DNA from 4 places in the Kroppenstedtia sanguinis genome. Region 3 is predicted to be linked to each of the others. Evidence: riboswitches for the same ligand, from Rfam matches in the RefSeq annotation. Region 3 holds a riboswitch; each other region holds the start of a gene.
What was found. Region 3 has a riboswitch for cobalamin ahead of metE (5-methyltetrahydropteroyltriglutamate--homocysteine S-methyltransferase). Riboswitches for the same ligand answer to the same signal wherever they lie in the genome.

Region 1 (3,943 bases), on a different contig from region 3:
TACCCACCCCACCAGTCCCACCGTCTTAGTCAACCAGACTCACCCTTTACCCGATGGCTACACTCCACCGGATTTGGTGGTTCCTGATGTTCCCTTTCCCTTTCATGAAGATCTGCCTAAAAAACAGTTACGCCGGGAAGCGGGGAAAGCATTGGAACAACTCTTTGCCGAAGCAGAGAAGCAGGGATTGAAGTTATATGCCCAATCGGGGTACCGATCCTACGAGCGACAGAAAGAGCTGTTTGCTTTTAAAGGAAACCGGAAGGGAGGCGCAGCCAAACAGGTGAGTGCCCGTCCCGGTACCAGTGAACATCAGACCGGGTTGGCTATGGATATCACATGCAGTGATGTGGACTTTAAGTTAGAAGAATCCTTTGCGCAAACCAAGGAAGGGCGCTGGGTGGCAAAACACGCCCATCAATACGGTTTTATTATCCGGTATCCCAAGGGAAAGGAAGAGATCACTGGATTTACCTATGAACCTTGGCACTTGCGCTATGTGGGGAAGAAGCTGGCCACTGAACTGCAGAGCAAGGATTGGACCTTGGAAGAGTACTACGGGAGATTCGCTACGGAAGTGGATCCTGAGAAAAAGGGATCAGATGGATAAAAGAGCCGATCATCGGCTCTTTTTTAGGTTGGGGTTTATGCGAATCATGATATAATTAAGAAGGGTACTACAATGATGTGAATTTAAACCAATCGCATATTTGTTAGGTACAGGTGTCGATCGGTCAGGATCCGATCGGCTGAAAAGGGAAGACCGGTGCAAATCCGGCGCGGTCCCGCCACTGTGAATGGGAGCCTCCTGCCATATGCCACTGTCGAAAGACGGGAAGGCGCGGGAGGTGATGAACATGAGCCAGGAGACCTGCCTGTTCCGACGACACAGGATTCCTACGCGGATAGGAGGTGTTGACTGGAGCCGACATATGCCTCTGTACAGGCATGCTAGTGGCGGGATTCCACATCAACGACACTCCGCAGGGAACGGGGTGTTTTTTTGTGCCTGATTATCAAAGGAAGGATGAAAGAGATGTACCTCTTCCAAAAGTGGTTATCTACTGTCTTCGCCTTGATTCTCTTCCTGACGGCTTTTCCTGTTGCGGTTCTTGGCGAGACTCTTCCTGTAGTCCCAGGGGAAACTGGGGAACAAGCGGCAGACATGGTTCAGCTGTCGGTTACCGGAGACGACCACCGGGAAATGTACCCTGCAACGCCAGTGGAGATCGAAGCGGATGAGACGGCTTTCAGCGTCTTACTGAAAACCCTGGGTCCGGAACAGATGACCTACACGGGTTCTGGAAGTAGCCTCTATGTTCGTGCCATCGGCGATCTGGCCGAATTTGATCGCGGGCCACTCAGTGGCTGGATGTTTCGGGTGAACGGAGAGTTCCCTGCCCACAGTGCTGGCAGTCATCCGGTGAAGAACGGGGATGTAGTGGAGTGGGTCTATACCACCGACGGGGGCGAGGATGTAGGGCTCCCTCTTTCCCGTACAGATGGGGAGGGGAACAACCGACTCCGGGAGGCACCGAAGGCTCCGCCGTCGGGGACTGAACCCGACGCACCGGTGAAATCCAAACCCCGATCCGATGGAGCCAGTAATCTCCCCAGGGAAAAGGCATTCGGAGAGAGCCGCCGCACTCTGGGAACCCAGGAGCACTCCGGCAAAGAAGTGCAGGCGACCACTTCCGCAAAGACCGCTTCAGTAAAAAAACGAGATCTGACCCAAGCGGTGGCGGATGTAGCCGGCTGGATTTCAGCTGAGGGCTCCGGTTCCGACTGGCAGGCTCTTGGCTTGTTTCAGGCAGTAGAAAAGGTCCCGGTGAACTACCTGGAAAATACGATTCGTCATATCGTGGAGAATGAAGGAGAATTCCGCAAAGTAACCGATGTGGAACGGTTGGTGCTGGGGATTCGTGCTGGCGGCGGGGACCCCCGAAGTATAGATAAGTATAATTTGATCGAAAAAATCTGTAACCATAAGGGCATGTTGACTCAAGGAAGCAACGGTGTGATCTTCGCTCTGATCGCCTTGGACTCTGCACGTTATTTCGTACCCGATGGGGCAGAGTGGAACCGGGAAGGACTACTGAACTGGCTGTTAGAAAACCAGAACCGGGACGGCAGTTGGGCTTTGGTGGTCGGGTCCTCAGGAGATGTGGATCTCACCGCCATGGCGCTGGCAGCGTTGGCTCCCTATGATGGAGGAGCGGTAGATCAGGCTAAGCAAAGAGGATTTGGGTGGTTGTCTGCTCAGCAGACAGAGAGCGGGGGATTTCGTTCCTGGGGAGTGGAAAACAGCGAAAGTGCTTCACAGGTGATCATCGCCCTCACTTCCAATGGGATGGATCCCCACAGCAACGCTTTTACCAAATCCGGTGGAAATGTGGTGGAAAATCTGCTGTCCTATCAACAGAAGGATGGAGGATTTGCCCATGTCGGGGAGGAAAAATCCAATGATATGGCCAGTGAACAAGCGTTACTCGCCCTGACTTCTTATCGCAATTTTCTGGAAGGGAAACCTCGGATTTATGACCTGGGGGATATCAACGCTTCGCCGGGAGAGGGAAAAAATCCGGATGTGAAGCCGGCTCCCGAGGGGGAGAAAAAAGAAAAACCCTCACCGTCGCGCACTGGAAGTGGGGTGGTGGAACCCTCCCGGACCCTTCCGACTAGCCCGCTTCTCGCCATCGGTGGAGGGCCAGCGGAGGAAATAGATCTGCGTCCTGCCTTGGACTCCGGCCCCTCTATGGAGCGCTCAGGCGTCACTCCAACCTCCTCCAGGCAGGAGAATCCGGCAAAAGCAGGCCCAGAGGATGAGTCCACCACTCTGCAGGCCCTTGCAGCCCCCGCGCCAGAAGATCCGGGTGCTTCCGAAACTGTTTCCTCCTCTCATCGCGGCTATGTCATGATCCTCCTCGGGGTGCTGTGTGCCTTCGTCGGTGCTGGATTCTACCTGTATGAACGAAGGAGGAAATGGCAGTGAGGAAAAAACTTTCCCTTCTGCTCATCGCCATCGGCCTTCTGCTAGGTGGTGCCGGAGGCTGGGAAGCTTATAGCACTGCCCGAACCTCGGAGGCTCATTTGGCGGATGACTCCTCCAGGGAAAGCCAAGCTGATTTGGCACAAGGGAATTCGGATAGGAAAGAGTCGCAGGAATCATCTTCGGAAGGGTCGGAATCGAAGGCCTCCGCCGAGAAAGAAAAACAGAAAAAAGAAGCGATCTCTAGCGGAGAGAGCAAGTCTGATTCCGGGAAGGTGGAAGCGGATCCTTCTACCAGCAACGATGGCAGGGATACACAGAAAACCTCCTCCGGCTCTTCTGGTAGCGCTAAGGGTGCAAAGGGGAGAGCCCCCCAGTCGACGTCAACCATCTCTATCACTGGGGATCGTGGAGCTCGGATTTTGCCGGCCACCCGCGTGGAAATTCGAAAAGGGGATACGGTTTACGATGTTTTGCTCCGGGTGACCCGCCAACAGGGGATTCAGATGGAGGCCCGGGGTTCGGGAAAGACGCTGTATGTGGAGGGAATTAACAATCTCTATGAGTTTGACGGTGGCCCGGAGAGCGGATGGATGTACCAGGTGAATGGGGTGTTTCCTAACTACAGTGCGGGGGTGTACGATCTTCGCCATGGCGATCGGATTGAGTGGCGGTATACCCGGGATCTGGGACGGGATATTGGAGCGTCTTTTTAGATGAATCGGGGATTTCGCGATCTGCACCCCGTGGTGACCTTCCTTTACTATGCCGGGGTACTGCTTCTATTGTTGCTGATGTTTCACCCTTTATTTATCCTGTCTGCCTGGATTCTCCTGTTTGCTGTGAATTTGCTGTATGACGGGGGGAAGGAATTGCTTCGGTGGAAAGGTGTGATGGGGATGACCGCCGGGCTGGTTCTGGTGGTCAATCCCCTGATCTCCCAACGAGGGTCCC
Region 2 (3,943 bases), on a different contig from region 3:
CGGAAGCAACACAGGGAAGAGGTTGCCCCTAAACGCCCTCCCTCCAGATTCTCCGCTGGGTAGGATGGCTACCTTTATTCCAGGGCTTCAGCCCATCGAGATTGTAGTGCCTGTGGCGCAAAGGTCGCTTTGGCAGCACACGACTCCCTTCCGCTGCCCATTTTCTGGTTAATCAACAGCCCTGCTTCCGGCTATATTCTCTCGATTTGGATTGATTTACAATAGAGTCGGTAACGGATTATACACCATATGGAAATTAAGCTTTGGATTGGAAGGGATGATATGAAAAATTCCTTGTTACGATCAGGAGAGTGCCCACCTGAAAGCCGCCGCCGAGGAATTGGAGCAACAGGGGAAGCTCTCCAATTCCACAGCTTTAACTAAAAAAATCGATCAGAGGGTTGAGATGATGAAAAAATACCGAATCAAGCAATATCAGTACCTGGAGAACCGGGTGGAAAAGGTTCTGGAGAATGCTGAAAAGAAACGGGATGAAAATCTGGAGAAGTAGGACGGATTGGAGGGAGCTGAAACCTCTGATATAGGAACTTCGTTATAATAATTGAAAGTGGCAGCGTCCTAAAGGATTAGGATTTGCATCTTGCAGAGTGGCTAGCCAATCCCCTTTTTTCATTGATTGACATATATTTTTACATGGGTTATAGTTTTGAAGAAACGATTTCGAAGGTTGAAAATGATGTCTTTGCAAGATGAAAAACCATTGCAATCCTCTTTTTAATTGATAAGAATTAGTTTAACCCCCTTGAGACGAAAAGGCCGACCCATATTGGTCGGCCTTTTCGTCTTGAAAAAATTCAGCTGAAAATTTTTTGCAGGAGCCGGGGCCGCCTCGATGGCTTCCATCAGTTGTAGAGTAGTCCCTTCGGGGTGGAAGTTAGAATCATTGTGAAACCCCATCATTTAACCAGGCGTGTGGATTAAACATATTTTGGGTAGGAAATAAGGTCGGGAGGGGGGGACGGTGAACAGCCTTTGCACCCATAGGGCACAAGTCTCGCCAGGGTCGCTTTCCGCTCCCGGGTCTCGCTATGCGTTCTTTGCAAGAGATCGTAACCGTCCTACCCACCCGGTCCCCTCATACATCAGACTTCTTCACGGGCCAGGTCGCTTGGGTAGCCGACTTCCTTCTGCTGTTCAACTTTGGTTCATCAACTTTTTCTGTCCATCTGAGGCGGTGCGGCAGGGATGTCCGCATCTGTCCTCCCTTTGCCAATTTGTTACCAGTTTTTTTCTTTGCAGGCCGCTGGCAGTCCCTATAATTGAACCAGTTCTCAGTTTCATTATATAATGGGATCACAAGTCGATAGGATGAAAAGGTCTCCCCGTCACCACGGAGAACGGGGAGTGAAAAGGGAAGGCCGGTGAGATTCCGGTGCGGTCCCGCCACTGTATTTGGGGAGCGAAGCCGCAGGATGCCACTGTTCTACAGAACGGGAAGGTGCGGCGGAGTGAGGATCCATAAGCCAGGAGACCTGCCTTTTCATCTGGGAAACTTGCGATCTCCTTCGAGGCTGAGGAGAGCAACTGCCCGGATCCTGGGATCGTTTTTTTTGATTCGGTCAGGAACCCCTGTGCCTCACGGCAAGTGGGGTTTTTCTTTTTGCCTCGGGAAAAACGGTGAATGGGAGCGGATGAGATGAAAAGATGGACGCGAATTTCTGCAATTGGATTATCCCTGCTGCTCGTGTTTGCGATGGTCGCCTGTGCGCCCACTCCAAATGCACCTGCTGACAACGAGGATTCCGGAAAGCAGGAAGCCGGTTTTCCAGTCACCTTGACAGATGGCACGGACACCCAGGTGACCGTAAAAAAAGAACCCAAACGGATCATATCCTTGATTCCCAGCATGACGGAGACGGCATACGCCTTGGGATTGGAGGACCGGATGGTGGGGGTGACGACCAATGATGATTATCCCGCCGAGGTCAAAAAGGTGGAAAAAGTGGGTGATATGAAGATCGACACGGAGAAGGTGCTCTCCTTGAAACCGGATCTGGTTCTGGCTTCAGAGGGTCTGAACGGGAAGGAGACCGTGGACAAGCTCCGCAAGCTGGGATTGACAGTCATCGCCTATGAACCTGAGAATCTGGAGGGTGTGTTCCAACAGATTCAGGATGTGGGGAAAGCGACAGGTGCCGGGAAAAAGTCGGATGAGCTGATCTCCAAGATGAAGAAAGAGGAACAGCAAGCGAAAAAGATCGCTGCCAAGGTACCAAGGGACAAACAGGCCAAGGTATGGATCGAAGTCTCTTCCGATCTATTTACTGCCGGAGAGGGCACTTTCATGGATGAACTGATCACACTGGCTGGTGGGAAAAACGTGGCGAAGGGAGAGAAAGGCTGGTTCCAAGCCTCCTCGGAGAATGTGGTCAAATGGAATCCCGATGTGATCCTCTACACCCATTCAGATAAAGAGGAGAAAATCGCAGCCCGGGGCGGCTGGAAAAGTATCCAGGCTATAAAGGAAGACCGGGTAGAACAGCTGGATAGCAATATCGTCAGTCGCCCCGGACCGAGAATCACCCAAGGGTTGCTCCAGATTTCCGAGGCGATCTACCCTGAAATATATGCCGAAACAGTCAAATGAAGCGATGGGGTTGGTTCTCACGGTTCCTGGTTTGGTCACTCGCTTTGAGCCTTCTGCTATTGATGGCGATGGGTGCGGCGGTCTCTTGGGGCAGTGCGGAGCTGGGATGGGAAGAACTCTGGCGAACCGTGGAGGATAAGTGGACGGGAGAGAAAACCGTGGATCCGGCGACTGAGGCGATCCTCTGGCAAATTCGTCTCCCCCGGGTGATTCTCTCCGCCCTGGTGGGGATGGCCTTGGCAGGAGCAGGGGTGGTGTTTCAGGGATTGTTGCGCAACCCTCTCGCCGACCCCTATATCCTTGGGGTCTCCTCCGGTGCTGCCCTGGGGGCGGCGATCGCCATCTTTACTGGTGCCGGCGTGGCCTGGTTGGGGGGATGGACGGTGCCGGTCTGGGCCTTTCTCTTCGCCACGGCGGCTCTCATCCTCGTCATTGGACTGGCGGGCAGAGGGATGAGTCGATCAACCCTGATCCTGTCCGGCGTGGTGATCCAGGCCTTTTTCGGTGCGATGCTAACCTTTATAATCGGGATCTCTTCAGCAGAAGAGTTGCAACGGATCCAGTTTTGGATCATGGGAAGTGTGGCTGCCCGGGAGTGGCACCATATCTATGTCGTGCTCCCTTTTTTGATTTCCGGGCTGCTTTTGATTTGGCTGATGGCGCGCCCCCTAAACTTGTTTTCCCTGGGAGAGCGGTCTGCCGCTCACCTGGGTGTCCCCGTCCGTCGGACTCGGCTGGTGCTGTTGCTTTCGGCCACCTTGATGACGGCAGCCGCTGTTTCTGTCTCCGGCACGATCGGATTTGTGGGGTTGATTATTCCTCACATCATGCGCCGAATCGTGGGTCCGGATCATCGGGTGTTGATCCCCGCCGCCGTATTGGCGGGAGGACTCTTCCTCGTCGGGGCAGATACCGTGGCCCGGACTGTGATGGAGCCTCGGGAGCTGCCCATCGGGGTGGTAACCGCCCTCGTCGGTGCACCGTTTTTTGCTTGGCAGCTAAAGCGCAGACACGAATATCCATGAGTGACTGGGAGCGATTGGGGATAAGGGGTAGATGGAGATGCTGATTGCAGAGGGTTTGCATAAATCTTATCCAAACCGGAAGGTCTTGCGCGGGGTAAATCTTGCGGTGTCCCCTGGGGAGATGTTGGGAGTGCTCGGTCCGAACGGTAGCGGAAAGACCACACTGATCCGGTTGTTGACCGGGGAGGAGCCTTTCGATGAGGGGGAAGTTTGGCTGGATGGGCGCCCCCTGTCCGCTTGGTCTCAGCGGGAGAAGGCCAAACGATTGGCCGTTCTTCCCCAGGAAGGGCTGCCTTCGGTTCCTTTCACG
Region 3 (3,943 bases):
GATCGCCTTTGCAGGGGGTAACAGTAAGCAAGCCAGTCTTTGCGCCAAATTCTTCCTCGCCTCGGGGAATATCGCCTCTCGTCGGGTCAAGAAACGACCCAATAGGATCCACTGCCGATCCGATACCCCCGTCAATTCCGCCAGGGTCAGGACCGGCTCCTGGTGGGAAAACAACGGTTGGACACGAGGAGCCTCTCGCTTTTCCATCTGTACGACCATCGTCCCGGCAACCAAATCTCCTATCCGTTTTTCCCGACGGTTAATAAAGATGCTGATTCCACCGGCCAAGTAGGAAAAGGGCAGACTGTCCACCACTCGCAACAGATTCCGCAGAAATATTGCCAAGAACCCCGGAGCCACCCCGCGATCTGTCACCACCCGTAATCCGACAACCCGTTTCCCTACTGTTTGTCCATTCATGAAATATTCCGTGAGGACATAGTAACACAAGGGAATGAAAAAGAGCAGAAACAGAAAAATTGCCATCATCACCGAAGCCCAAAAGGGACTATTCAGATTGGCCGAGGCGACAAAAAACAAGACTCCAAAGAAAGCGAGGATGGATTGAACAAACCCAAGGATCAGCCAGTCCAGCAATAGGGAGAGTGCCCGACTCCCCAGCCCCGCTGTTGTAAACTCCAGCTTCACATGTTCAGGAGTTGTCACGGTGACCCGGTTTTCCATCGACCTCTCTCCTTTCCAACAAACTTCGTGATACAATTCATTCATGGAGGTGATTACATCGCAATGTCAAGGTCATCCGCTTACCGTCTGCCCTATTTTATACGTAAACATCAGCCAGACTGGGATCGTTTGGAAGAACTGATCCGAATATTTCGCTCCCGTCAGGCTCGTCGCAAAGAATTGAATGAATTGGGACATACATACCGCCGAGTCACCTCACATCTCGCTTATGCGCAGACCTATTTCCCCGACCATACTGTGACAGATTATCTGAATGGATTGGCGGCACAAGCTCACGAAGCGATCTATGCCACCCAAGGAAAAGGGGATTTAAGAGAGGGGCTTCGTTTTTTCACCCGTCGCTTTCCAGCATTGTTTCATGAGCGGATCCCCTTTTTCTTGGTCGCACTCCTGCTGTTTGTGGCAGGCGCTGGGCTCGCCTTTGGCTTTACCTGGCTAAATCCCGCGTATGCGGCGGCTTTTCTCCCGCAGGGGGTGGATATCAACCCCCATGCCTTGCAATCCAGCGAACAATGGAATCATGCCATCGCCTCCAGCACGATTATGACCAATAACATTCAAGTGGCTTTCCTTTGCTTTGCATTGGGAGCCCTTTTGGGTGTGGGTACTCTATGGGTGTTGTTTTCAAACGGACTCCTGATCGGAGCGATCGCCGCCCTCTTCCATCGGGCCGGGGAAGCCTACGCCTTTTGGGCTTTTATCTGGCCCCACGGGGTGATTGAGCTGACCGCTATTTTCATCGCTGGTGCTGCGGGAATGTCTCTCGCCTATGCCTTCTGGGTCCCTGGGGAACGAACCCGTATGGAGGCTTTCAAAGGAGAGGGGAAAGTGACGGTCCAACTGATCCTGGGTGTGATCCCGATGTTTATCGTGGCTGCCCTGATCGAAGGGTTTATCACCCCTGCTCCGTGGCCACATTGGAGTAAGTACCTGGTGGCTCTCATCACCTTGCTAATTCTGTTCATTTACTTTGGCCGTCCCGCCTGGCTTTTGCACCGTCAGCAACCGCAGGCTTCCGCCACCAATGAAGCAGCTCCTTTCAATTGTACCTGAAATCCAGGGGGAAAACAGTGAAAACAAAGAAAAACAACCGGTGTTGAAATCCGGTTGTTTTTCTTTGTGACAGTCATATTCAATACGTCTCCGTTTTTGCATAAAAAAACCGATTGTCGTCCCTCTTCAACGCTGCTAAAGTATGGTGGGTTTATACTTTGATGACCCTCTATTGTTTTCCTTTCTCTATTCTTCGGAAGTGATTTTTATCTAATAATGGATGTTATGTTAGTTTGTATTACAAACTGGTTTTTCTTATTGGAGATTAAGCTTTATGTATCCATAAGCTTCCGCTTGTCGCAAGGGTTTATTTAGAAGTGTCGAAACGATGCATGATTCCCTTCGACCCACGGATTTTTGATCTTGACTTTCATACTTATTCATGAGAATGTATCCCCAAGTCTGAAAGCATGGACTCTTTCACCAAAATGAATTACATGGGAACAGGTACCCTTTTCCGAAGGGAGAGGGTTGAAAAGGGAAGCCGGTGAAAATCCGGCGCGGTCCCGCCACTGTAACGGAAGAGTCCCATCTGACAAGCCACTGATCCATTGGCGATCGGGAAGGCAGATGGGGCATGGATCCCGGAGCCAGGAGACCTGCCTGTTCCGAAAACACTGTTCGACCTACGGGAGATAGGGAGGTGTTGGAATGTACCGCCGGAGAAACATGCGGCCTGGCTAAGCATTTCCACTTGTCTGGATGTCGTGGAATGCTTTTTTTATTGCTATAAGGAGGCGTGGCCGCATTGAACATCGAGAGCAGCAATTTAGGTTTCCCTCGCATCGGAGCCCAGCGGGAATGGAAAAAAGCTTTGGAGAACCACTGGGCAGGAAAATTGGAAGAAAACGATCTGATCGCAGAGATGAAACAGCTCCGTTTAGAAAGCTGGCGCCAACAACAAGAAGCTGGACTTTCACGGATCCCTGTTGGAGACTTTACATGTTATGATCACATGTTGGACATGGCCGTCATGTTTGGCCTGGTTCCCCGCCGCTTTGGACACGGAGAAGGCCCTGTGCCCCTGCATACGTACTTCGCCATGGCCCGGGGAGACGGGGAGAATGCAGCCTGTGAGATGACCAAGTGGTTCAACACCAACTATCACTATATCGTTCCGGAATGGGAAAAGGATACTGAACCGGTATTACTGGAAAACCGCCCTCTGGAAGCTTATCGAGAAGCGAATAAATGTTTGGGGATTGAAGGAAAACCTGTTCTCATCGGTCCCTATACCTTTACCAAACTATCCAAAGGCTTCCCCTCGGAAAAATTGCCGACCATTTTGGAACAGTTAACACCTCTCTACGCACAGATCCTAATCGAACTGGAGTGCGAAGGGGTACAGTGGGTACAACTGGATGAACCTGCTCTCGTCCTCCCCCATTCCCAGGAAGAACATGAAATGGTGGCCGCCGTGTATGAAAAATTGAATCAAGCGGCGCCTGGGATTCGTATCATGCTACAGACCTATTTTGGCTCCTTGGAACACTATAAACGAACCCTTTCCTTTCCCGTCGCAGGAATCGGCCTCGACTTCCAAGCAGGACGGGAAGAAAACCTAAAATCCCTCTCTCAACACGGATTCCCGGAAGAAAAAGTACTCGGAATCGGAATTCTAGACGGCCGCAACATCTGGCGTGCCGATCTGCTGCAGGAATTGGAGTTTTTGCAGGATGAATGGACCCAGCAGGCCGCCTGTAGTGGGTGGTGGATTCAACCTTCCTGCAGTTTGCTTCATATTCCTCTCTCAGTGAAACAGGAAACAGAATTGCCGTCGGTGCTGAAACATTCTCTCTCCTTTGCAGAAGAAAAGTTAGAAGAAATCGTCTTGCTGACTCATGCGCTGGTAGAGGGTGCAGAAAAGTTCTCAGAGAAACTGGCTGCTTCTCATTCGGCCTTAGAGGAGTTGGCCCATTCTCCTTGGCGTACTCGGAAAGATGTGCAAGAAGCCACAGATCGGATCACAGACCAGGATACTCGCCGTTTAGCTCCCTACTCAGAACGGAAAACGATCCAGGCACAACGCTTGACTCTTCCCCTGTTCCCCACCACCACCATCGGCAGTCTGCCCCAGAGCGATGAGGTTCGCAGAAACCGCCGGGCTTGGAAACAAGGGAAGCAATCCGATGAAAGTTATCGGGAGTTTATTCAGCAAGAGATCCGGAAATGGATCCATGTTCAG
Region 4 (3,943 bases), on a different contig from region 3:
ATATCGATGAAGATCGAAATGCCATTTATAAAATGGTGATCGGGACAGACTCCCAGACCGATCACAAAGAGACACTGTTCGTAACCGCCATCATTATACACCGGGTGGGAAAAGGAGCTCTCTTTTTCTACTCCAAAAAGAAAAGTCGCCCTTTGCTGGATCTCCGTTATCGGATCTACAAAGAGACGGAGTACAGCCTGGATCTGATGGAACGATTGAAAGAAGAAGGTTTTCTGGGGGCTTCTCTGGAGTTGCCGGTGGAAGTTCACCTGGATGTGGGGCGGAAGGGAGAGACCCGAAAACTGATTCAGGAGGTAGTGGGTTGGGTCACCTCGGTGGGATATACCGCCAAGATCAAGCCTGACGCCTACGCCGCTAGCTCTGTGGCGGATCGTTTTACCAAATGAAGCGGTTCAGCGAAGGTTTGTCGATCATGACAAAGTTTTGTCGGGAAGGAACTTTTATTGACAATTACCGGTTTTACCCGTTGACATAGGGCTTAGACCCTTGCTATAATTCACGTTTTGACAATTGCACCTGACTCATGGTATAATCTCTGTGAGTGAGGTGGTCGAGCTAAATGGGTAGGAATGCGCTGTCTGAAATAAAACGGACCTTGGATGGCTATATCGGTCAAAAAATCCGGTTGAAAGCCAACAGTGGACGTCGCAAAACGATTGAACGCAGCGGGGTGCTCGAAGAGACATACCCTTCCGTGTTTATCGTCAAACTGGACGAGGATCAACACTCCTTTGAACGCGTTTCTTACAGTTACGCCGACATCCTGACAGAGACGGTGGAATTGACCGTTTTCCAAGATGAAGGACAAGTCCCCGTTAAATATGTGAAAGATCCCCAACAACAATAATATCTGATATAAATCCGGGCTGACTCATGGCTTGCATGAGTTTCTCATAATCCGATCCCACAGGGTTCGGATTTTTTGTTTACATCTGCTCCGTTTTTCGATATGATGGGGTTGTACATCTTCGGAAACTCAATATGTTGTGTTTATGGGATGCAGGTGCTTCCTTTGGGAAGCTGAAAAGGGAATTCGGTGTAAAGCCGGAGCTGTCCCCGCAACTGTAAATGTGGACGAAACGGTGTGACCACTGCCCTGTCGGGTCCCTGAGGGGGCTGACTGGGCGGGAAGGACCGGACTAGGGTGAAGCATGAGCCAGTAGACCTGCCTGCGTTGTCCTGTATGTTTCCAGTCTTCGGGGGTTGGGACTTGGAAACGGCGGATTCGGTCAAAGAAGACTGATCAGGGGCTTCTGCTGTAAGCCTGCTTATTTCGCCGTGTTCCAAACCTACCAACACCTGGAATAAGGGTGTTTTTTTATTTGCCCTGGAAGAGCTCCCTAGAAGTGTTACCAAAGGATTTGATTCCAACGCTTCTGGCGGAAGATCACTCCAGAGGAAGGCGGAGATGAAATGATCGGAACGCTGTTGTCGACAGAAACGATTCCCCGTGACAGGCAGGCCATGGAAAATTTTCTCCAACCTTTGGTGAGCGACTTTCCCAAACTGGATCTTCAAGAGTACATCGCTCAACAGTTGCGCTCCTTTCGGGAAGGAGATTCTGCGGATCAAATTTCTGACCGGATGATCCTAGACGCCTTGGAACGGGTCAGCAGTGAGGAACCAGATTGGACTTTTGTAGCCTCGCGGATCTATTTGGCGCGGCTTTACGAGGAGGCCTCGCGCCATCCATTCCGTCAAGGGGAACCCTACGGAGATTTTTATGAGTTAATCCAAGTGCTGACAAAATCCAGCGTCTACTCTCCTTTACTGTTGGAAGGCTATACTCGAGGGGAAATCGAGGAATTGGCGACGATCATCCGTCCGGAGCGGGATCGTCTGTTCACCTATGCGGGACTGAGAACCTTGGCTGACCGTTACTTGGCCCGCTCCCAGGCAGGAGAATTGTACGAGCTTCCCCAGGAGCGATTTCTTATCATCGCGATGGTGCTGATGTCCCAGGAAGAAAGAGAGCATCGGATGCATTGGGTACGGGAAGCCTACTGGGCTCTCTCCCATCTGTATATGACTGTAGCCACACCTACCCTGTCCAATGCCGGCAAAAATTTTGGCCAATTATCTTCCTGTTTTGTGGACACGGTGGATGACAGTCTACAGGGGATTTATGACAGCAACACCGATGTGGCCAAGGTTTCCAAAGGAGGAGGGGGTCTGGGTGTCTACCTGGGCAAAATCCGGTCCCGTGGGAGCGATATCAAAGGATACAAAGGGATCAGCTCAGGGGTAATCCCTTGGATGAAACAATTGAACAACACCGCGGTAAGTGTGGATCAGTTGGGACAACGAAAAGGGTCGATCGCGGTCTACCTGGATATCTGGCATCAAGATATTCTCTCCTTTCTCGATGCCAAGCTGAACAATGGAGATGAACGGCTGCGGACCCATGATCTCTTCACCGGCGTGTGTATTCCTGACCTTTTTATGGAGGCAGTGGAGGCCCGGGAAGATTGGCATCTGTTTGATCCGCACCAAGTCCGAAGGGTGATGGGCTGGTCGCTGGAAGATTTTTATGATGAGGAACCGGGAGAAGGCAGTTTCCGGGAGAGATACGCAGCCTGTGTACAGCATCCGGGTTTGGACCGGACTACGGTCCCGGCAATTGAATTGATGAAGCGGATCATGGTTTCCCAGTTGGAAACAGGTACGCCCTATATGTTTTATCGAGATGAAGCGAACCGCAAAAACCCCAACAGTCATGCTGGGCTGGTCTACTGCTCCAACTTGTGTACTGAGATCATGCAGAATATGAGTCCGACACTGTTGCGGGAGGAGCGCGTGGAAGACGGGAAGATCCTGATCACCAAGGAACCCGGCGATTTTGTTGTCTGTAACCTCTCCTCCATCAATCTGGGGCGGGCGGTGACTGACGGAGTGTTGAAACGATTGATTCCGGTTCAGGTGCGGATGTTGGACAATGTGATCGATCTGAACACGATCGAAGTTCCCCAGGCGAGAATCACTAACCAAAAATATCGGGCGATCGGATTAGGTACCTTTGGATGGCATCATTTGTTGGCTCTCAAAGGGATCCGCTGGGAATCGGAGGAGGCGGTCCACTATGGGGAAGAGCTATACGGAGAGATCGCTCAGCTCACGATTCGAGCCTCCATGGAATTGGCCCGGGAGAAAGGTGCTTATTCGCTCTTTGAAGGGAGCGACTGGCAGACCGGAGCCTATTTTGCAAAAAGGGGATTGCAGGAGGAGCCCTGGCGCAGCTTGGCGGAGGAGGTCCGCCGTTATGGACTGCGCAACGCTTGGCTGATGGCGGTGGCTCCCAATGCGAGCACTTCTCTGATCGCTGGTAGTACCGCTTCCATCGATCCTGTGTTTCGCCGGGAATACAGCGAAGAGAAGAAAAATTACAAAATACCGGTTACTGCGCCGGATCTCACCCCGGAGACCAGCTGGTATTATAAACCGGCCCATGAGATGGACCAACGCTGGAGCCTACGACAGGCAGCGGCCCGTCAACGCTATATCGATCAGTCTCAATCCCTGAATCTGTATGTGCGTCATGACATCAAAGCCCGAGATCTGCTGGATCTGCACCTGACCGCCTGGAAGTTGGGTCTGAAAACCACCTACTACTTACGGTCCACAGCGACGGATTATGTAGACGATTGTGAGAGCTGTTCCAGCTGAGGAGGGAAAAACCATGAAAAAACGTAAACTGTATGATCCGATCGCACCCAATGCCAGCACTGGGATCATCAATGGGCAATCTTCCAATGTATTGAACTGGGATGATTGCCGCTTCCCTTGGGCGTATCCTCTGTACAAGAACATGCTGTCCAATTTTTGGACTCCTTTTGAAATCAATATGTCGGAAGACATCAAACAGTGGGGGCGATTAACGGAAGAAGAACAAGTCGCCTTTAAAAAAATCATCGGACTGCTGGCT

Region 1: it holds a riboswitch for cobalamin, as region 3 does, so the genes downstream of both, JOD24_RS03315 (DUF4430 domain-containing protein) here and metE (5-methyltetrahydropteroyltriglutamate--homocysteine S-methyltransferase) in region 3, are expected to answer to the same signal.
Region 2: it holds a riboswitch for cobalamin, as region 3 does, so the genes downstream of both, JOD24_RS02290 (ABC transporter substrate-binding protein) here and metE (5-methyltetrahydropteroyltriglutamate--homocysteine S-methyltransferase) in region 3, are expected to answer to the same signal.
Region 4: it holds a riboswitch for cobalamin, as region 3 does, so the genes downstream of both, JOD24_RS10180 (ribonucleoside-diphosphate reductase subunit alpha) here and metE (5-methyltetrahydropteroyltriglutamate--homocysteine S-methyltransferase) in region 3, are expected to answer to the same signal.

What each region holds. Positions count from the first base shown of each region.
Region 1 is NZ_JBNPXF010000003.1:162,522-166,464, forward strand. It holds gene JOD24_RS03310 (M15 family metallopeptidase) at 1-610, shown strand, start outside; cobalamin riboswitch at 705-893, shown strand; gene JOD24_RS03315 (DUF4430 domain-containing protein) at 1,028-2,992, shown strand; gene JOD24_RS03320 (DUF4430 domain-containing protein) at 2,989-3,705, shown strand; gene JOD24_RS03325 (energy-coupling factor transporter transmembrane component T) at 3,706-3,943, shown strand, end outside.
Region 2 is NZ_JBNPXF010000002.1:129,007-132,949, reverse strand. It holds cobalamin riboswitch at 1,319-1,515, shown strand; gene JOD24_RS02290 (ABC transporter substrate-binding protein) at 1,658-2,608, shown strand; gene JOD24_RS02285 (FecCD family ABC transporter permease) at 2,653-3,633, shown strand; gene JOD24_RS02280 (heme ABC transporter ATP-binding protein) at 3,671-3,943, shown strand, end outside.
Region 3 is NZ_JBNPXF010000006.1:54,995-58,937, forward strand. It holds gene JOD24_RS05320 (RDD family protein) at 1-684, opposite strand, end outside; gene JOD24_RS05325 (stage II sporulation protein M) at 748-1,758, shown strand; cobalamin riboswitch at 2,187-2,379, shown strand; gene metE (5-methyltetrahydropteroyltriglutamate--homocysteine S-methyltransferase) at 2,498-3,943, shown strand, end outside.
Region 4 is NZ_JBNPXF010000015.1:18,633-22,575, forward strand. It holds gene JOD24_RS10170 (ribonuclease H-like YkuK family protein) at 1-407, shown strand, start outside; gene veg (biofilm formation stimulator Veg) at 581-868, shown strand; cobalamin riboswitch at 1,006-1,208, shown strand; gene JOD24_RS10180 (ribonucleoside-diphosphate reductase subunit alpha) at 1,435-3,684, shown strand; gene JOD24_RS10185 (ribonucleotide-diphosphate reductase subunit beta) at 3,698-3,943, shown strand, end outside.